DNA from 3 places in the Neptunomonas concharum genome. Region 1 is predicted to be linked to each of the others. Evidence: riboswitches for the same ligand, from Rfam matches in the RefSeq annotation. Region 1 holds a riboswitch; each other region holds the start of a gene.

Region 1 (7,371 bases):
TCATCCTTTTGCGGGTTATCTGGTGTGATCGCTGCGATATCAACGGTTTGATACCCCTCTTCTGATATCAGCTTGTTAATCTCCTGATCGTACGCTTGGAGGACCTCTTCGTGGGTCATCTCTAGTGTAATCGGGCAGTCAATCATCCAGCGCTCAAAACGTATACCTACCTCACCTAGAACCCTGCTGATTTCATCGCCGTCCATACTATGGAATAAAACAGCAGAAGGGTCATTTTCTTGAAAAACCGTAATTGCGCTCATCACTTCTCCCCCGTAGTCGGGTATAAAATGGCTACCTCATCAAAAGAGCGGGCCATAGGGTGTTCTTTTGGATCAAGCAACTGATCCCTAGCTAATAGACACGTTTGCATACCCGCAGATTTTGCCGCATCCAACTCTTCGATAATATCCGACAAAAAGAGAATATTTTCAGGGGGATACTGCATCGCCGACGCAATTTTTTGATACGACACACCTTCTCGCTTATGGCCGGTAGTTGTATCAAAGTAACCTGAAAACACAGGGGTCAAATCACCGTAGTCGCTGTAGCCAAACAACAGTTTTTGCGCTTTAACAGAACCGGATGAGAAGATATATAACGCAACCTTCTGTTGATCCCACAGCATCAAATGTTGATACGCATCGGGGTAAAGATGCCCGGTAAAATCACCCTTTTCGTAACCTTCTACCCAGATAAGCCCCTGCAAACTTTTTAGCGCTGTCACTTTTTTATCTTCATCAATCCAGCCTAAAAATGCCTGCACCAGCGTATCTTTATCTGCATCAGGTTGTGAGATTTCAGCACGAGCCTGACTCATAATTTCTTGTACCATAGCGTCATCCCAATGATCACTCACGTACTCAGGTAACGCTTGGCGGGCATAAGGAAACAATACATCGTGGACAAAACGAATATCCGTTGTCGTTCCTTCAATATCAGTAAGAATAGCTTTTATCGTCATTATCGTTGTCCCAACTTGATCATCTCTAACTCACAGGCAAACAGAAACTCCAACCCCTCTAGGTGGCGACGCGCCTCTGCCATATCACGTCCCCAAGCGTATAAACCATGCCCCCTTACTAAAAACCCCCACTGTAAAGGGCGTTGCAGCCAACGTTGGTGTAGCTGCGCGGCCAATTCAGGCATATCTTGCGTGTTGTCAAAAACATGAATAGCGGCTTCAGCATCGTGAGTGGTGTTTCCCGACAGGGATTTCTGCATTTCATAGCCACGCAATGTGAGTACATCCCCGTCCACAAGACGCGACAATACTGTCGATGAAACGGAGTGAGTATGCAGTACAGCGCCAATATCAGCATCTAGTCCATAAAGAGCCATATGTAATAAAGTTTCTGCAGATGGCCGCTTCTCTGAGCCAATCACCACACCCTTGAGATCTACCTGTAGTAGATCCTCTGGCGTCAAAGCACCTTTATGCTTACCTGACGCCGTAACCCAAGCGTGCTTTGCATCTATACGAACAGAGAAGTTTCCACCGGTTGCTGGGCACCAACCTTGCTGATCAATCCACTTCCCCGCATCAATAACGGATTGTTTAAGAGTATCTGGCATTTGAACATTCACGAAGTAACAAAATTGATAGTTTACGAGAAGTTTTCAATCAGACGAAGGGAAAGCAGAATTATTTTAAAGACAGGGGCGGCCATTTCGACCGCCCCATCATTAACCGAAATGATTTCGGTTGAAGTGCCCGAAGGCAAAGGAGACATATGAAAAAACTAACCAACGCTTTCGCAATGCGTACTACCTAAATTCACATGATTCAGTATAGCTAATAAGTAACAAAGTCCAATGTCTGATTTTTCTTCTGATCACGTATAATGACTGAATTATTTTCATTGAAGGATAAAAACTCATGGCAACAATTGGCACCCCTCTTGCTGCAAACGCAACCCGTGTGTTGATGTGTGGTGGTGGAGAACTAGGCAAAGAAGTCGTCATCGAACTACAAAGATTAGGGGTAGAGGTGATTGTGGTTGACCGCTACGCGAACGCGCCGGCCATGCAAGTTGCCCACAGAAGCCATGTTATCTCGATGCTGGATGGCGAAGCATTGCGAGAAGTCATTCAAGCCGAGAAACCAGACTTAATCGTCCCAGAGATAGAAGCCATTGCCACGGACACATTGATCGAGCTTGAAGCTGAAGGGTTTACTGTCATTCCAACCGCCAATGCAACTCGTTTAACCATGAACCGTGAAGGAATTCGTCGTTTAGCCAGCGAAACTCTTGGTTTAAAGACATCTCCCTTCAAGTTTGCTGAAACCCGTGAAGAGTATCTCGCGGCCATTCAGGACATTGGGCTCCCCTGTGTTGTAAAACCGATCATGAGTTCTTCAGGCAAAGGCCAAAGTACGGTGAAAACTGAAGATCAGATAGAGAGCGCTTGGCAATACGCCCAAGAGGGAGGCCGAGCAGGTCAAGGTAAGGTGATTATAGAAGGCTTCGTCGATTTCGACTACGAGATAACTTTGCTCACTGTTCGACATACCAATGGCACCGCTTTTTGTGAGCCCATCGGCCACGTTCAAGTGGATGGGGACTATCGCCAATCCTGGCAGCCACAAGCGATGTCCTCAGCAGCACTAAGCGCAGCCAAAGATGCAGCATTGAAGGTTACCGAAGCTTTAGGCGGCCGAGGGTTATTTGGTGTTGAACTTTTTATCAAAGGCGATGAAGTACTCTTTAGTGAAGTGTCACCAAGACCCCATGATACCGGTATGGTTACCATGATATCTCAAGATTTATCGGAATTTGCACTGCACGCCCGCGCTATATTAGGGTTGCCTATTCCAAACATTCATTTTCATGGCCCTAGTGCCTCCAGTGTTATTTTAGTTGAGGGCAACTCTAATAAGGCACAGTTTGCTGGTTTAGACGCTGTACTGGCGATGCCAGATACTCAGCTACGCCTATTCGGTAAGCCCGAAGTGGCCGGACAACGGCGCATGGGTGTTGTACTTGCCCGCGATAATACGGTGGAATCAGCAATCTCTAAAGCCAGTAAAGCTTCCTCTAACATCACGGTTACCCTTTAACATCCGCCGATTCAGGCTGAACCAGCGCATACCAAAGCTGGTTCAGCTCGGACCGTAGCGCGATTGCGGTTTTCAAAGCGCTTTGAAAGTCTGCTGTATTAAGGTGTTCAAATAGCGGCAACTTCGCCAGTGCCGCCTCCTCGCAGCCAAACTCTTCACTCAATGCCGCGACATCAAGCCAAGGAGAGCCTAAGCCTGCATACTCCCAGTCGAGTACAACAAGCTGCTGCTTGTTCTGCAAAAGATTCCCTATGTGTAAATCGTGGTGCGCTAGGCAATATGGAATCTTAGGCAATGCACCAAATAACCGCCTTGTCCGATCCAGATTTTCTTGAAGGGAAGCCCGTTGTTCGGATGCTGATATGGCATCTATCTTTTCTTGGTAACCTTTCCAGATTAAATCGTACTTCTGTTCAGGCACATCAGATATTGATTGCCACTGCGCCACAATAGCCAACAGATCAGCTTGCGCTGGCATATTGCTAAGTTCCTGATACTCGCACAGGATCAACTGATCTACCGAAGACTCTAAAACATCAGGAGCCCAACTAAACCCTGCTATACGCGCCAATACTTGCTGCTCTCTTTGCCGATTAATACCCGGAATATCACTGCGACAATTTATCCTAAGGACGGCAGGCTGATTTTTATAAGTACCAACAAATAGTGTATTCGTCGTACCTGAATGGCCTTCAAGAGGCCGCCACCCCGCTAAGGTCAACGCCATTTTAGTATGCCCTTAAGCATTGATTATCATCCTTCACCACTACTCACTGTTGATCACACTTATGGTACTATAGCGCCCTCTTATCGGGGTGTCTGTATCGGTGCAGACTGAGATTTTACCCGTCGAACCTGATCCGGGTTATACCGGCGTAGGGAATAAAGGACATGATGAAAAAACTTTTTACAGGCTTATTACTCTCTAGCGCAACAACTCTACACGCGGCAGATCTGACCATCTATACCTATGATTCATTTGTATCAGAATGGGGCCCCGGACCTAAGCTGGAAACTGCCTTCGAACAAGAATGCCAATGTGATATTGAATTTATCGCGGTAGAAGATGGCGTCAGCATTTTAAACCGTGCTCGCATTGAACAAGCACGCACGAAGGCTGACGTTCTGCTTGGGCTGGATAACTCCCTTACCGAGATTACCCGTGAAGCGAAACTGACACAACCTCATAATATTTCACTCGATCCAATTAGTGCACATCTTAATGGGCAGGACGATACCTTCGTACCTTTTGACTATGGGTATTTCTCGTTCATTTATGACAGTGAGAAAATTCAACAACCTGCTACCTCACTAAAAGCCCTGATTGAGTCAGAAGCCTCCGTTATCTATCAGGACCCGCGCACCAGTACACCAGGACAAGGATTGATGCTATGGGTTAAGGCCGTTTATGGTGATGAAGCACCCTCTGCCTGGAAACAACTTGCAAGCCACACTGTCACCGTCACTAAAGGCTGGTGGGAAGCGTATAGCATGTTCCTAAAGGGTGACGCCGATTATGTTCTCAGCTACAACACATCCCCTGCCTACCATCAGGTTGCTGAACAAAAGAATCAATATAAAGCAGCGCGTTTTTCCGAAGGACACATTGTACAAACAGAGGTTGCTGCCATTTCAGCTTATGCGCAAAACCCAGCTCTGGCTCAGCAGTTCCTGACGTTTCTTATCTCCCCAAAAGCGCAGTCCATTATCCCTGTCACGAACTGGATGTTACCGGTCATCGACGATGTTACACTGCCCGAAGCATTTGATAGTCTGATCAAGCCTAAAACCATCGGCTTTACAGCTGAGCAGATTGCCAAGCAGCGTCAACAATGGATTAGAGAGTGGCGCGCTTCTGCCAATTAGCCATGAGTCATTGGCTTAGTTATGGTCTGGTGCTGTCTTTTACCTGTCTTTCCTTTTATGGACTGATTAGTTTTGGGAGCGCCTCACCTGACATTAACCTACTAAGCGATAGCTACTTCTATGAACTGTTAGGCTTTACCCTAAAACAGTCATTGCTTAGTGCATTACTCTCTGTTGCGCTCGCTATTCCGGTTGCCAGAGCGCTATTTTACTGCCCGACACTTCCCGCAAAGCGCTGGTTTCTCGCTTTCTGTTTACTCTGTTTTGTAACACCAACGCTGATCGTCATTACTGGCATGGTTGCGCTGCTGGGGCGTTCAGGGCTTTTAACACCATTACTCAACCAACTGACAGAGAACGGCTGGAACCTCTATGGGTTGTCAGGCATCTTACTGGCCCATATTTTTTTGAATACACCATTAGCGATTCGGTCGATCTGGTTACAACTGAGCGCTATCCCTGAAACCAGTTGGCGCTTGGCTGCACAGCTTAAACTCTCCCCTTGGCAACGCTTTAAAACGGTGGAATGGCCTGTACTGAGGCAATCATCCGCTGTGATCAGCGGCTTTATTTTTGTATTATGCTTCAATAGCTTTGCAGTGGTTCTAGCACTTGGGGGCGGCCCGAGTTCAACCACATTAGAAGTAGCTATTTATCAAGCGCTCAAATATGACTTTAATATAGCCGAAGCACTCACTCTGGCATGGTCACAACTGCTGATTGCAGGCACTCTATACGCCGTCATGACACGTTTCGGCACGCTCTCATGGCAGTCAGTGGATAATGGAAGCCCGCACTCCCCACCCCAACCCTCCCGACAAAAAGCCAATATTTTTAAGCTGATCTATCTACTGAGCTGGATACTGTTGTTGCTCCCTTATATTGCGTTGCTACCGGGATTACTAGATTACACACCCCGATGGCAGGACCTGAGTATGATTACCCGCCCCGCTGCCATCAGTCTAGGCTTGGCTTTTGTAGCAGCGATGATGGCCATGGGTATCGCCTACCTTCTGCTGCAGCCGATTCGCACTGCAGCGCTGCAACAAAAAGAGCAACAACAGTTCTGGCTTGAGACTGTCGCTACACACACGCTGATCACACCGGCTATGGTGTTATCGGTAGGCTTGTTTGTCTTTCTGCTACCTAAGGTTGATCTGGATCGCTATGGCATCATTGCCGTAGTCATACTTAACACACTGTTGCTGGTACCCTTTGCCATACAAAAGCTAAAGCCACGAGTACTCCAATTTGATCAACAATATGATCGTTTAGTCCGGTCATTAAAACTCAATAACCGACATCGCTGGCGACTACTTTGGCCATTTATTAAACCGGTATGGCTTTCTACATTCGGGCTTGTTTTTGTACTGGGCTTGGGTGATGTGGCGATATTCTCCATTTTTGGCAATGCCGAATGGACCACGTTACCTTGGCTAATTTATGGGTTTGCCGGTAGCTATCAGTTGGCGGAAGCCAGTGCCGCTTCTTTTTTGCTGTTATTTATCTGTGCGTTGATCCTTTTCCTACTAGAACGCACACAAACGAGGAATACCGTCCGTGTTGAACATTCTTGACCTTAGCGTTGTATTGGATGGTTATACGCTACATTACGATTTAAACGTAATTAAAGGAGAGTGCGTTGCCATTCAAGGCGCAAGCGGAGTGGGCAAAACAACCTTACTGAATATGATAGCGGGTTTTCTCAAACCCGAATCCGGAGCGATTTTCTGGGATGGTATGGACATCTGCCAGCTAACGACTGAGCAACGACCAGTGAGCATGCTCTTTCAAGACCATAATCTCTTTGAGCACCTATCCGTTATTAACAATTTGCAGCTAGGTTTTGAAAAAGCGCCCCCCCAGCAACAGATTCTGCAAGCGTGCCAAGCGCTCGGGATTACCGACCAGCTGGAAAAAATGCCGCCACAACTTTCAGGTGGGCAACGCCAGCGCGTCGCGCTGATCAGAACGCTTTTACGCCCAGAACCCATTGTTTTATTGGATGAACCGTTTGCAGAATTGGATCCTGAAAGCCGCCGAGCCGCTGCGCTTTGGACAAGGGAGGAAGCTAAAAGAGCAGGTAAAACATTGCTATTAGTCACTCATCAGGATGAGGATGTCAGCCTTGTTGCTGACCGAGCCATTCGACTCTAGTCAGCACATTTAGGCATGGTGTCGCACCAACCTTAAGCTGTCTTAACTTTCCAGTGAACCGTTTGGCCAGCAAAGAAAGGCACAATAGGTTTACCGTTAGGTAGGATAATCTCTTCAGGAATAACCCAGTCTTCTCTCACCAATGTAATGGTCCCCTCGTTACGAGGTAAACCATAAAAATCTGCACCGTGATGACTAGCAAAACCTTCTAGCTTATCCAGCGCATCTAACTCTTCAAAGACATGGGTATAAAGCTCGATAGCGCTCCAAGCACTGTAACACCCTGC
Region 2 (7,371 bases), 270 kb from region 1:
TTTACGATTCCGAAAACAAGACACTTATCTATGTCAGTTATTCAACAAAAGAGGTTCAGGGCAGCCACAAGCATTCGTTATCCACCGTTCCACTTTGGGGCAACCCTGTTTGGTCTCAAGTCGACCAGTTGGATAAACAGGGTTAGTAAGATGTCAGTAAAACATCGACCAACTCTTTTGCAGCTGTTGATAAGGGATAGCGCCGCCGGGTGATGACTCCCACTTGGCGGGTTATTTTGGGTGCCTCTAATTCACAACATACGGCACCTAGTTCGTTCATCTGCCCTCGGCATAACGAGGGCACCACGCTCACGCCAAGCCCCATAGCCACCATTCGACCAATGGTAGCGAGCTGATGAGTTTCAAATTGGGGGGATAGTGACAACCCTTCCCCTTCCAATATCCGCTCAACCAACAAACGTACACTGGAAGGCCGCTGAAGGATAATAAAGTCATCTTCCAGCAGCGCCTGCCAACCCACGACTTCGACACCAGCCAGAGGGTGTGCTTGGGGCAATACGGCGATAAACCGATCATCAAACAGTGGCTGGAAAACCAAATCCTCCGTATCTCCTGGGTCAAAGGAGACACCTAACTCAACCCGGCCACCCCGCACCATATCAACGACATCTTCTGCGATAACATCATGAATCATCATGTTGATCTTAGGGTAGCGTTCACGAAATGTTTTGATTGCCAGAGGCAGCTGATTAGAAGCAAATGAAGGCATGCTGGCAATAGCTACCTTCCCTCGGAAGAGTGAGAAACGATTATGCATCTCATCAAATGCTTCATCTAGGTCTGCTAATAATCGTTGCGCTGTTGGGTAAAAGGCTTCGCCTTCAGGTGTCAAAGCCAAAGTGCGGGTCGTTCTTGCCAACAACTGACCGCCTAAAGCCTCCTCTAGATTCTTAATAGCCACACTTAATGCAGGTTGCGACAGATGCACTTGTGCACAAGCCTCAGTAAAGCTTCGAGTTTTCGCCACCGCCACAAAGGCACGGAGCTGTTTAACGGTTATATTCATAAAAGAAATTTATTATTTGTTTGAATAAATTCATTGGATAAATATAAAGGAGTAGTAGACACTTAACAAACTCAAATTCAGCCCGCTCTGAGCGCATTTACAGTAGGGCATAATAAAAACAGATAACAAGGCATGGAGGAGTTCAATGTCGGGTTTTAATAAAGTAGTTAACAGCTACGAAGAAGCGATGGCAGGCTTGGAAGATGGCATGACCATTATCGCTGGTGGCTTCGGCCTTTGCGGTATCCCAGAAAACCTGATCGCCCAGATCAAAAAAATGGGCACAAAGGATCTGACTATTGTTTCTAACAACTGCGGTGTTGATGGATTCGGCCTTGGCATCCTGCTGGAAGACAAACAAGTCAAAAAGATGATCTCTTCCTATGTTGGCGAAAACGCCTTGTTTGAAAAGCAACTATTAGCAGGCGAATTAGAAGTTGAGCTAACGCCTCAAGGTACGCTGGCTGAAAAAATGCGTGCCGGTGGTGCTGGTATCCCCGCCTTCTATACAGCGACTGGGTACGGTACTGAAGTCGGTAAAGGTAAAGATGTAAAAGAATTCAACGGCCGCAACTATATTCTCGAAGAATCAATTACGGGTGAGTTTGCGATTGTTAAAGGCTGGAAAGCCGACCGTTATGGCAACGTTGTTTACCGCCATACCGCTCAAAACTTCAATCCAATGGCTGCAACCGCAGGCAAAATCACGGTAGTTGAAGTGGAAGAAATCGTAGAGCCAGGCGAGTTAGACCCAACGCAGATTCACACCCCAGGCATCTATGTTGACCGTGTGATTCAAGGCACATTCGAAAAACGTATTGAACAGCGCACCGTGCGCACAGCTTAAGGGAGGAGAAAACATTATGGCACTTTCCCGCGAACAGATGGCTATGCGCGTTGCACGTGAGCTACAAGATGGTTACTACGTCAATTTGGGTATTGGTATCCCAACATTGGTTGCCAACTACATCCCTGACGGAATGGAAGTGATGCTGCAATCAGAGAACGGCTTACTGGGTATGGGCCCCTTCCCTACCGATGATGAAGTCGATGCAGACATGATCAATGCCGGTAAGCAAACCGTCACAGCCATCACTGGCGCTTCTATTTTCTCATCAGCTGAGTCGTTTGCCATGATCCGTGGTGGTCATGTCGACTTAACTGTATTGGGCGCATTTGAAGTCGATGTTTCAGGTAACATCGCCTCTTACATGATCCCAGGCAAGCTGATTAAAGGCATGGGAGGCGCGATGGACCTCGTAGCCGGTGCGGATAACATCATCGTATTGATGACGCACGCCTCTAAACACGGCGAATCTAAACTACTGGATCAATGCTCTCTACCATTAACAGGTGCAGGCTGTATCAAAAAAGTTCTAACAGATCTTGCCTATTTGGAAATTGAAGATGGTGCTTTCATCCTTAAAGAGCGGGCACCCGGCGTCTCTGTAGAAGAGATCGTTTCTAAAACCGCAGGTAAATTGATTGTTCCAGACCATGTTCCTGAAATGAGTTTTTAACGCTTAACACTTGTAGCGCATTGCCCGGCCAGTCCGGGCTTTTTTATTAATCCCCCACCTACGTTTAACACTCAGTACCGCCGCCCTGTTATGTTTTTCATAGGAATAATTCCTATTTTTATGGTACTCCACTGACATTTATTTTTAGTCTGTTAGAATCCCGCATCCGAATATATACAGACAAGGATTTTTCTTATGGATGAGCCTATCGTTCAAGAATCGACTACCCAGCCATTTAAATTCACTGGTAATGGCCGTGAGTATTTCAAAATCTGGATTGTTAATATACTACTCTCCATTGTTACGCTAGGTATCTATTCTGCTTGGGCAAAAGTTCGCACGAATCGTTATTTTTACGGTAACACATTCTTCAATGATGCAAACTTTGAATACCACGCCACTGGCTGGCAGATCTTTAAAGGGCGCATTATCGCTGCCATTGCTCTGCTCATTTATGTTGCAGTAAGTGAGCTATTCCCTCAGGTCGGCTTCGGCTTGATGTTAATTATATTGCTTGCCACTCCGTGGATCATTTGGAACAGCTACCGCTTTAATGCTCGTATAACCAGCTATCGACAAGTCCGCTTTTCATTTGATGGCTCGTTAAGCAACGCCTATAAATACATGTTGTTATTACCTTTTTTACCTGCAGTCGCTATCGGGTTAATCGCTGGTACAACTTGGCTGCTGTTTGGCATGAATAGCATTATGGCAGTCTTCATTTTAGCCGCCCTCGCAATGATCAGCATCTATGCAATGGGGCCCTATGTACAGGCGCTCATGTACCGATACCGTTGGAACAACGCCCATTACGGACAGGGCGACTTTAGTGCCAATATAAGTATCAGCGTGTTTTTTAAAACCTACCTCTTCATCCTAGGGATCTTTTTATTATTTGCTGCAATTATTGCCGCTATAGGTTATGCAGCAGGAGCCGGGGCGATGATATCCGCTCAGAAAGAAGCAGGTACAGAACCAGGGCTGTTCAATATCTTTTTTCTGGTTGGTTACCTGTTTACACTTATGTTTAGTTTTTGGGCTAAAGCCTACATGGAGACACGTATTAATAACCATGTTTTTAACGAGTTGAAACTCGATAACGTACTTAACTTGCACTCCAATCTTCAAGTTAAACCGCTGTTTTGGATTCATATAACAAATTTATTCCTGATTATTTTCACGCTCGGTTTAGCCATACCTTTTGCTAAAGTACGCTTAGCCAACTATCGCGCAGACTCAACATCGGGCACGATAACTCAAGATCTAGCGCACTATGCAAGCTTACAACAACAGAAACAGTCTGCTTTAGGTGATGAACTAGGTGAAGCTTTTGATCTCCAAGGTGACTTAGGTATCAGCCTTTGATTTCTGGTTATTACTATCCCGCCAATCAGTCAGCCCGCTCGCGGGCTGACATTCACATCGAAGGTAGCCGATACACATTGATCCGCGCTGATGGTAAACCCTTACATGGGGATATTAGTGACCTCGATATTAGCAACCGAGTTGGGAATATTACTCGTCGTATTACCTTTCCTGACGGTACTCTGTTAGAGACTCATGATAACGAAGCGATTGATACATGGATTAAGTCCGCCGGCCAACCTCGAAACCTTTGGCTTCACACATTAGAGACGAATCTGTCTTTAATCATCTTTTCTATTGTATTTGTGGTGACACTGACTCTTAGCTTCATTAAATGGGGCATACCCGCCATAAGTTATCAAGTTGCTCACGCACTCCCCGCCGAGCTGAGCATAGCGATTGGGGAACATAGTATAGCGGTGCTCGACTCCACACTCTTCACCCCTTCATCATTATCTGAAGAACAACAAGCCTCAATACGAAGCGAGATAACAAGCACACTTCTTAATCGGGTTGATATAGATATCCCTATCAAGTTCCATTTTCGTACGATGGAAAATAGCAACGGTCCTATCGCTAATGCATTCGCACTACCCTCAGGCGATATTTTTGTTACGGATAAACTGGTGGAGCAGTTAGACCAACCTAATGAGCTTAACAGTGTCATTTTGCATGAAATTGGTCATATCAAGCACCGCCATGGTCTACAACATGTCATACGCTCCTCAACCATCGCCTTACTGACCGTATTTATCGTGGGTGATAATTTATCGTTCGGCCAAGACCTCATCGTTGCTTTCCCTACATTTTTAACGCAGCAAGGTTATTCACGAAAAGCAGAAGAGGAAGCGGACGAGTACGCTCTAGAGCATATGTTAAAACTAGGATTAGACACAGAAGCCTTTGCAACAGCGCTAGAAAAAATTATTCCAGACGCAGCGAAAACAAAAAACAGTGGCAACGTATATTTATCAACGCACCCTGATACCCGAAAGCGAATAGAAGCCGCTAGGAAGTATTAGCGTGACAGTCATCACCCCGAGTGAATGAAGAGCTATCTAAATTTTCGCAACGTGTAAAATTTACTATCCATCCACACAGTAACCCGTATAATCGCTACCGTTTACTCACTATGAGTATGTCCTAAGGGGTGGCAGTGCTATCTATTAGCCTGGCCTGAGATGCACATGATGTGCGAACCCTCTGAACCTGATCCGGATGATACCGGCGTAGGAATAGGAACGATTACAAGCCTACTTTTCCCGCTACTCAACCGGGTCTCCAAGCATTATTATCGGAGACTTGTATGCACTTTACGTTAAACCCGCTCTATCCATCTGTCTTGGCAATGGCTGTGCTTACTGCTAATGAGTCCGTGGCTACTAATAGATCAATGAATAACGACTTACCTGTCATTTACATCACCTCAGGCGTCCGAGGTGCGGCATTGAATCAAGTCCCTGCTAGCCTGACTGCCGTGAATCAAGAAACCTTACAAAAACAACCCACATCACATACCGAAGCAATGCCCTCACTTGCGCCAAACGTCAACAGCAGTCATGGCGCATCCCGAGCACGCTTTTTCCAGATCCGTGGCATTGGCGAGCGTAGCCAGTTTATCGGGCCGGTTAACCCATCCGTCGGCGTGACGATGGATGGCATAGATATGAGTAATATCGGAGCGGCAGCAACACTGATGGATGCTCAGCAAGTGGAAATACTTCGTGGACCGCAAGGCACCTTGTATGGTGCTAACGCTCTAGCAGGACTCATTCATATTCGCTCTAACGATCCAACGACGAAGACTCAAGGTCGAGTAGAAACGACGCTAGCGACCTATAATACCCGCAGCCTAACAGCGGCTGTAGGCGGCCCAGTAAATGAGAACGTGGGGTATCGAGTAGCGATACAAAGCAACCGTAGTGACGGTTTTATGGAGAACGACTATCTCGATAAAAGTCACACTAACAATATCGATGAGACATTTTTGCGCGGCAAGCTACGCATTCAAGCTAACGATCACCACATGCTCGATTTAACTGGCTTTTATGCCGATGTTGATAACGGTTACGATGCCTTTTCGCTAGATAACAATCGTCACACATTATCTGACCAGCCTGGGCATGACCGCCTAGAATCATCAGCCCTTGCGCTGAAATCAACCTGGACAGGACACAACGCATTTACGCTGGAAACCAGCCTTAGTCACTCCTCAGCTGATCAGGAGTATGGCTACGATGAGGACTGGGCCTATCCTTTCTTTTTTACCAACCCGGATGACCCAACCGAGGATTGGGGTTACAACTGGTTTGATAACTACAAAAGGGATATCTCTACAACAACAGCGGAGATGCGTTTCATTTCTGCTCCCGGTGCTGAGCTGTTTAATGGAACAACCGATTGGGTAACCGGCGTTTATTATTATCATCGAGAGACTGATCTGCTTCGCCAGCGCACCGACAATGCAGATTTTAATAGCGATTACACAACTTCACGTTTTGCAGTATATGGTCAGTTAGAATCACGCTTATCAGATGTTTTACGTCTAACCTCAGGATTACGCTTTGAGCAAAGCGAGTTTGATTATAGCGACAGCGACAGCGTGACATCCGATGAAGACGACCTACTCGCTGGCGGACGCTTAGCACTTGAGTATTTAGCGAATCAAAACCGTACCTATTACGCGCTTGTCTCTGCTGGCTACAAAGTAGGCGGCGTTAATGCAGACACAAATTTACCCGAGGAGCAGCGCGCTTTTGAAACAGAGTCGTTGTGGAACTATGAAGTAGGCGCTAAGAGCAACCTGCTCGATAATCGTTTGCAGACACAAGTTGCACTATTTTATCAACGCAGAAATGATGCTCAGATCAAAGGCTACCGCACGATATCTATGCCGAGCGGTGGCACCAGTTTTATCGACTATATCGATAATACGGATCAAGCCTACAGCTATGGTCTTGAAGCTGAAGCACAGTGGCAGGTTACGCCAGCCATTAACCTGTTCGGCGGCTTAGGTTTACTGGAAACCCAACTAAACGATTCTGGCGCTGCTTTCGACGGCCGCGATTCTGCACAATCACCGAGCTATCAGTTTATGCTAGGTGCTGCCTTTAAGCATAGCCAGCATTGGTTCTCGGGCATTGAAGTAGAAGGCAAGGATGAGTTCTATTTCTCTGATAGCCACAACCAGCGCTCCGATAGCTATACATTGGTTAATGCACATATCGGTTACCAAACGCCAGACTGGAGCATTCGTCTTTGGGGCCGCAACTTAACCAATGAGCATTATGCCGTGCGTGGTTTCTACTTCGGAAACGACCCTAGAATCGATTGGGCAGAGACTCAATATACTCAGCTTGGCTCACCCCGCCAGATCGGTATTACTGCAGCAGTGAATTTTTAAAGCCCTGTAAAAATGCCGACCTATTTAGGTCGGCATTTTTAGTCGTGACGGCAAAA
Region 3 (7,371 bases), 910 kb from region 1:
ACCAATATTAAACTGATCTTCCCAACGGAACTCGAAACGAGCTTTTGACATTGCATTATCTCGAATTTGGGCACCTGGATGCCCTTTCGCTAAATCCGCCGCATGAGCAGCAATCTTATAGGTGATAATACCTGTCTTTACATCATCCTTATTGGGTAGACCCAAGTGTTCTTTTGGCGTCACATAACACAGCATTGCACAGCCATACCAACCAATCATTGCAGCGCCAATACCGGAAGTAATATGGTCATATCCCGGTGCGATATCAGTTGTCAAAGGTCCTAATGTATAGAACGGTGCTTCATGGCATTCCTGCAACTGTTTATCCATGTTCTCTTTGATCATATGCATCGGTACATGCCCTGGCCCCTCGATCATAACTTGAACATCATGCTTCCACGCGACTTTGGTCAACTCACCTAAGGCTTCTAATTCTGCGAACTGAGCCTCATCATTTGCATCATATACGGATCCAGGACGTAACCCATCACCTAATGAGAAGGCGACATCATAGGCTTTGCAAATTTCACAGATCTCCTCGAAGTGGGTGTAAAGGAAATTCTCTTCATGGTGAGCAAGACACCATTTAGCCATGATCGAACCCCCTCGGGAGACGATACCGGTCATACGTTTTGCCGTCATCGGGACATAGCGCAGCAACACACCCGCATGGATGGTAAAGTAGTCCACCCCCTGCTCTGCCTGCTCGATCAAAGTGTCACGGAATACTTCCCAGTTGAGATCCTCAGCAACACCATTTACTTTCTCTAATGCTTGGTAAATAGGCACTGTACCAATAGGAACGGGTGAGTTACGCAGTATCCATTCGCGAGTTTCATGGATATTTTTTCCGGTCGACAAATCCATTATCGTATCGGCCCCCCAGCGTGTACCCCACGTCATCTTCTCGACCTCATCTTCAATGGAAGAGGTCAGCGCAGAATTACCAATATTGCCATTAATTTTCACCAAAAAATTACGACCGATAATCATTGGCTCTAATTCAGGGTGATTGATATTGCAGGGGATAATAGCTCGACCCTCGGCAACTTCCTGGCGCACAAACTCCGGCGTTATTTCATTGGGCAAGCGTGCACCAAAACTATGACCTGGATGTTGTTGCGCGACTAGATGACCTTCAGCCTGCGCTTTAGCAAGCTTCATATTTTCACGAATAGCGATATATTCCATCTCTGGGGTAATAATCCCCTGACGTGCATAATGCAGTTGAGTGACATTCTTTCCCTCTTTTGCACGTCTCGGCTTGCGCGTCAGCTCAAAGCGCAGCTCGTCCAAACGCAAGTCAGCCTCACGTGCGCGACCATATTCTGAAGAGAGGTGACTAAGCTGCTCCGTATCCGCCCGTTCCTCAATCCAAGCACTGCGCAGGGGCACAAGTCCTTTTCGAACATCAATCACCGCATCTGGATCAGTGTAGGGTCCAGACGTATCGTATACATAAAGTGGCGCGTTTGTTTCCCCACCCATGGCAGTCGGCGTGTCATCTAGAGAAATTTCTCGCATTGGTACGCGGATATCCGGACGGCTACCTTCAATATAAACCTTACGCGATTTCGGAAAAGGCTGTACGGACGCTTGGTCCACAACGGCACTTTGACTCAACATTGTGTTATCAGACATAACTCACCCTACTTAATATTATTTCTCTCAAAGGATTCCCAAAGGAGTGAAAAGTGATGCAAAGGCCCAGAACCTTGCCCCACCTGAAGCTGATCGGCGGCCAAAATAGCCCCTGATATATACTCTTTAGCGAACCTAACCGCTTGAGGCACTGCTTGCCCTCGCCCAATTCCCACAGCAACGGCTGATGCCAACGTGCACCCTGTCCCGTGCGTATTTTTTGTATGTGTTCGAGCAGATCTCAGTTCAATGACCTCCGTACCGTTTGATAGAAGATCTATCGCTTCGTATTGGGAAGATAAATGCCCCCCTTTGAGCAGCACCCATTCAATCCCCAAATCATGTAATGGATTAAGCAGCTCATACATGCCTGCTAGCGTATTCGGCACTACGCGTTGGGCAAGGAAAGCAGCTTCAGGGATATTGGGAGTGACAATGCGGCAGCGCGGCAACAATGCGCTTTTGAGCAAGCTTTCACCTTCAGAGTCCAACAAACGAGTACCACTACTGGAGGTAATGACAGGATCAATAACCAAAGGGATAGGCTGGTAGTTATTTAAGGTTTCAATAATCGCAGCGACATTATCACCCGACCCTAGTGCCCCCAGCTTAATAGCACGCACAGGCATATCATCCAATACAGCGGTAAGTTGGGCAGTTACTTGGTCAGCTGGAACAGGATAGGACGCTCTAACACCACAGGTATTCTGTGCCGTTAAAGTAGTAATAACAGTGGCACCGTAAGCACATAATGCCGAGAAGGTTTTAAGGTCTGCTTGAATGCCAGCCCCTGCCGAAGTATCAGAGCCAGCGATTGTAAGAATAACAGGAGGACTACACGAATCATCTAAAACTTGGGACATCTCGATTCCTACGCCAGTGTTAACTGGATCAGGTTCAGCGGGTTTAATCTCAGCCCAATTAGGCACCCCGACAAGATTTACAACAGTGTAAGGCTAATTAGTGTACCTGTCCATGGCTAACCTGTAAGAAATTATGAACAACTATTCAACAATAACCTAATAAAAATAGGACTTTTTCCTATATAAAAAAAAGTCAGAGTCGCCATAATAAGAAGTGTGGATCTCCTGTTCAAGGAACGAATTCAAGGACGGCCAAGGCAAGCGGAAGGGACAAACGGAAGCTCGAAAGGATACACCAAACCGCAAGGAAAATGGATGCCATGATTGAAGGCTTTATAAAGGAATATAAAGCCTTCGCACCTCTACTTCATGTAAAATATAACCACCAGCCATCATTATTTTATCCAAAACACGCCAAATCAGCAGCAAATAGATTCAAGTACACCAACAGCTTTGTAACTTTAACCCCAAACGTCCTTGGCCATTTGATCAATAGGTTTCGTACATCCGTTTGCAATCCAGTCCGACAGATGGGATGCCACATCAGGAAAGCAACGTGGCTCAGGATGTGAAGCGCTTAGCCACTCACTGATAACCTCTGCATCTAGCTCTTTAATAATGGTCGCCAAGCCTAAAGATTGTAAGATACATGCATTAGATGCCTGCTCAGTTTGCCCTTTCATTGGCTTACTGAGTAATTTTTTACCATATTGCATAGTTTCACTGGCTAAACCAAATCCACAATTTGTAATAACACCCGAGCACGCTGCCAAATCCCTTTCAAATCCCTCTCTGCTCAGCGGTAAAAAATGGACATTACCTTTAACGCTTGGTCCGCTCACATCAGCATATACATGAAATTGATGATCAGGAAAGCCACTAAACCAGTAGTACAATGTTTCGTCTCGCTCATGAGGCATGTAAACCAGAACTAGGTTTTGCTCATCCGTCGATTCAAAACGAGGGGGTTGTATCAAAGGAGGAACAATGGCGCCGCCAAAGTGATCCCAATGCACACCAACCGCCTTCTCAACAGGTGCGAATAGTTTCACACCCGGCTTTAATAATTTAGATCGATAACGATCCGGTAAACTATGCAGAAATGCATACTGATGCGCTAATCCTACGCTTGGCTTTTTCTTGAGCTTTGCAGCCCATGCGGTGACAGGCTCAAAATCAGATAACACCAAATCATATGCATCCAACTCCAATGAGCGCGCATCCTGAAGCAGCTCCCATATACTATTTTGCATCAGCGTTTTCATGAGCTGAACCTTCGCTCCTTCACCCATGCAAAAAGTTAAACCACGTCTTACCTGAAACGCTTTAAAGGGTTCCATATCAAACAACTTCTCAGCAGGTCGCCCGCTAAAAAGATAATCCACCTCTACACCTGCTGCTTCTAGCGCGGGAGCCATCACTCGCGCACGCGTAATGTGTCCATTTCCTGTTGCCTGAACACCGTATAGAACCTTCATACACCAACCCCAAGAAGCTGAAACACAACTTCAGCACATACAACGCCAAGTGCTGCTCCCGCGACAATATCTGAAGGATAATGCACTCCCAGCATCACTCTCGACAGGCCAATCAGGGCCGCTACCGAATAGGCCAGAAAAAACAGCTGTGGATAAAATTGAACCAGCAAGGTCGCAAATACAAACGCTGCCGCTGAATGTCCTGATGGAAAGCTAAACTTATCTGAGGGTTGAATCAGTGCATCAACGCCTGCCAACTCGCTTGGGCGACAGCGTCTTATTGTATTTTTTAGTAACAGATAGAGAGGAAGCTCCAGCAGATAAACGATCAAGCCTGTTTGTAAAAATAATGAACCGTTATTCGGCTCAAAGACAGCAAGTAACAAGCCTGCAATAGCATAGGCGAAGCCGTCACCTAAACGAGAGACACAACGGCTAAAATACGCAACACCCGAGTGCATATTGCGATAGGCCTGAAACCAGTGGAACGCTAGTGTATCCAGAGAATGAAGCGCCTGAAGTGATCGCATCACGGCCCCCTATGCTAGAGTGATGCGCTATTATCTCAGCCCAAAGGTGACGCTTTTGTTACACCTGTTTTAAAAGTTTATGACGCTATTGAGCTTTGGACGGCAGAACGACATTGGCGATCTCGTTGACCACTATTTCAGGATTATCCCAAGGCAGCATATGCCCACCTGGTAATTTAACCAAACGTAAAGGTTGCGCTAAGGCTTTAACCAGTCGCTCGCTATACTCCCAAGACAGCACTTCATCCTTATCACCGTGCAAAACGGTCAAACTAAAGGGGTAACGATGTTGACTGATACCCAACCGGCACGAGAAAAGGCTAGACAATGTCGCCAAAGGATAGTCAAACACGATAAGAGGATCATGATTGATCTCTTTCGCAGCGGGATGCCCTGCGAGCAGCTGCTCATAATCAATTAAAGACTTCAAGGGAAGCTTCAAACCCGGAACAAATTGAGCAACTCCCCACGTCCACTGCCAACCCAACATATGTACAAAGTCAGGTGCAATTTCTGGCACCAAGAGTGTTCCACAGACTACGCCTTCGATTCGCTCATCCGATTCAGCACAAGCAACCGCTAATAAGGAGCCAATCGAATAGCCATAGATAAAGATATCACCCGTGAAGCGTTCACGTAGACGATCTATCAATAGACCCACCGATGCCTTCACGTCGTTAACGCTATAGCGCCCTCGACTACCTCCAGAGTATCCATGGCCAGGATAATCTAAACCAACCGCATGAATACCTTGAGACGCCAACTTAGCTAATAGCTCAGCATAAAGCTCAACGTAGGTACCAATGCCGGGTAAAAAAATAACCAATGGAGATTGAATGTCTGCCGCTTCATAAAGCTCACAGTGAACTGGACAATCGCCCAAATTAAACACTTCCCGCTGTGAGAGATAGTTTTCAATACCTAACTTTTCGCGCAATCGACTACGATGCTGAATAGGACACAAACTACCAGGGAAAGATGATACAGATGAATCAGATGCGGACATAAAGGACCTATCGCTGACAAAAACTACAGAAGACCGTACTACGCTGCCCCAAACGCACCTCTTTCAAGCGTTTCCCACACTGTGGACAGGGGGCCCCGCCACAGCCATAAACATTTAAAGATTGCTGGAAATAACCCGGCTTACCTTGAGAATCCACGAAATCTTTTAGCGTCGTACCTCCCTGCTCTATCGCCCGAGACAGCACTTTTTTGATCTCTGAGACAAGTATAGCAATTCGAGCTGAAGATATCTTGCCAGCCGCTCTACGCGGATCAATGCCAGCAGCAAACAGGGCTTCATTAGCGTAGATATTTCCCACACCAACAACAACGCGACTGTTCATAATGAGCTGTTTAATAGCTACAGAGCGATTTTTGGCTTGGTTTGAAAGATAAACTGTATCAAATGCATCACTGAGAGGCTCTGGGCCCAAATGAGAAAGCAAAGGGTGCGTTTCGCCCAACGGTTGCCATAACACAGCGCCAAAACGACGCGGGTCGGTCAACCGCAAACATACGCCATCGCGGAGTAACAAATCTACGTGATCATGCTTACCAGGCTCTCGGCCATCGGATATGACACGCAAGCTACCGGACATGCCTAAATGCACAAGCACACACCCTTTAGGTGTGTTCAGCATCAGGTACTTGCCTCGCCGTCCTACGGAGGTGATAACCTCTCCGACAATACTCTGTAACGACTCCACGGGCACAGCCCAACGAAGCTGCGGTTGCCGGATATCCCATCCAGTAATAATCTGTTGAGCAACATAAGGCGCTATTCCACTACGCGTGGTTTCTACTTCAGGTAACTCAGGCAAACATAACCTCTAATTGCACTTATACCGAACGGGCCGATGGTCTTAAGACTAAATAAACACCCAGCACAGTAATCATAATACCTAGTAGCGAATAGAGACTGAGGGACTCATCAAAGAGTAGCCACGCCTCCAACACTGTCACAGGGGGTACCAAATAAAAATAGCTGGCCACTCTAGCAGCCTCACCTTCCCTGATCATATACATTAGCAATAGGATAGCAGATACAGAGAGGCCAAACACCAACCATCCCAAAGCCAGTATTAATTCGACTGAGATCACAACTTCCCGCGTTTCAGTTGTAAAAGCTAACACTCCCATCCACAGAGCCGTCGCCAAATACTGATAAAAAGAGCCCGTCATAAGATCAACACCGCCACCAAATCGTTTCTGATAGAGGGTGCCGATAGATATCCCCAAAAGAGCAACAATCGCAGCCACAACCGCCATTGGATGAAACGACAACGTACTTAGCTCTTTCCCACCCGTCAGTACCACAGAGACACCAATCAACCCTAAAACAAGCCCGACTCCCTGCATGCGACTGAGCGGCTGTTGTAACCAAAACCGACCAATCAGCGCCGTCAATATAGGTTGCAACCCCACGACAATCGCCACGACCCCCGCTGGCATATCCCACTTAATTGCCGCAAACACTCCCCCTAGATACGCTGCATGTACAAGGGAGCCTGTCACCATCTGATGCAGACCTTGCCGCCCTGTTGGCCAATGAGACTTTAAAATAAATATCAAACAGAGAAAAACACAAAGGGTCATCAACATGCGAATAAACAACATGTAAAAAGGCTCTATATAAGGCAGGCCATACTTGGCACCAATAAAACCGGTGCTCCATAGCAAAACAAAGATGAAAGGGATCAATGGAATAAACTTGGCGCGTAAACTAGACATACTGAATACTCTCTACAAAGTATCCACAGCTTAACCCAGCTCTATTGGGGTAAAAAGAGACAACAACACTGCTTTTTTTAGGGTACAGTTCATTTACCACCTCATTTATGAGCAAATAAATCA

The links. Region 1 has a riboswitch for thiamine pyrophosphate ahead of thiB (thiamine ABC transporter substrate binding subunit). Riboswitches for the same ligand answer to the same signal wherever they lie in the genome.
Region 2: linked by a shared signal. The riboswitch ahead of F0U83_RS09065 (TonB-dependent receptor) and the one ahead of thiB (thiamine ABC transporter substrate binding subunit) in region 1 are both predicted to bind thiamine pyrophosphate.
Region 3: linked by a shared signal. The riboswitch ahead of thiD (bifunctional hydroxymethylpyrimidine kinase/phosphomethylpyrimidine kinase) and the one ahead of thiB (thiamine ABC transporter substrate binding subunit) in region 1 are both predicted to bind thiamine pyrophosphate.

Annotation. Positions count from the first base shown of each region.
Region 1 covers NZ_CP043869.1:2,207,586-2,214,956, forward strand. Annotated here, with positions in the region: gene F0U83_RS10395 (1,2-dihydroxy-3-keto-5-methylthiopentene dioxygenase) at 1-263, opposite strand, end outside; gene mtnC (acireductone synthase) at 263-964, opposite strand; gene F0U83_RS10405 (methylthioribulose 1-phosphate dehydratase) at 964-1,575, opposite strand; gene purT (formate-dependent phosphoribosylglycinamide formyltransferase) at 1,880-3,061, shown strand; gene F0U83_RS10415 (phosphotransferase) at 3,051-3,788, opposite strand; TPP riboswitch at 3,863-3,960, shown strand; gene thiB (thiamine ABC transporter substrate binding subunit) at 3,953-4,927, shown strand; gene F0U83_RS10425 (ABC transporter permease family protein) at 4,906-6,504, shown strand; gene F0U83_RS10430 (ATP-binding cassette domain-containing protein) at 6,488-7,084, shown strand; gene pyrC (dihydroorotase) at 7,117-7,371, opposite strand, start outside.
Region 2 covers NZ_CP043869.1:1,940,004-1,947,374, forward strand. Annotated here, with positions in the region: gene F0U83_RS09035 (CreA family protein) at 1-146, shown strand, start outside; gene F0U83_RS09040 (LysR family transcriptional regulator) at 143-1,027, opposite strand; gene F0U83_RS09045 (CoA transferase subunit A) at 1,173-1,874, shown strand; gene F0U83_RS09050 (CoA transferase subunit B) at 1,891-2,547, shown strand; gene F0U83_RS09055 (YjgN family protein) at 2,743-3,912, shown strand; gene F0U83_RS09060 (M48 family metallopeptidase) at 3,909-4,934, shown strand; TPP riboswitch at 5,049-5,165, shown strand; gene F0U83_RS09065 (TonB-dependent receptor) at 5,219-7,315, shown strand.
Region 3 covers NZ_CP043869.1:3,114,477-3,121,847, forward strand. Annotated here, with positions in the region: gene thiC (phosphomethylpyrimidine synthase ThiC) at 1-1,641, opposite strand, end outside; gene thiD (bifunctional hydroxymethylpyrimidine kinase/phosphomethylpyrimidine kinase) at 1,650-2,504, opposite strand; TPP riboswitch at 2,493-2,584, opposite strand; gene F0U83_RS14785 (MJ1255/VC2487 family glycosyltransferase) at 2,966-3,982, opposite strand; gene F0U83_RS14790 (phosphatase PAP2 family protein) at 3,979-4,512, opposite strand; gene F0U83_RS14795 (alpha/beta hydrolase) at 4,598-5,518, opposite strand; gene mutM (bifunctional DNA-formamidopyrimidine glycosylase/DNA-(apurinic or apyrimidinic site) lyase) at 5,526-6,338, opposite strand; gene F0U83_RS14805 (DMT family transporter) at 6,358-7,248, opposite strand.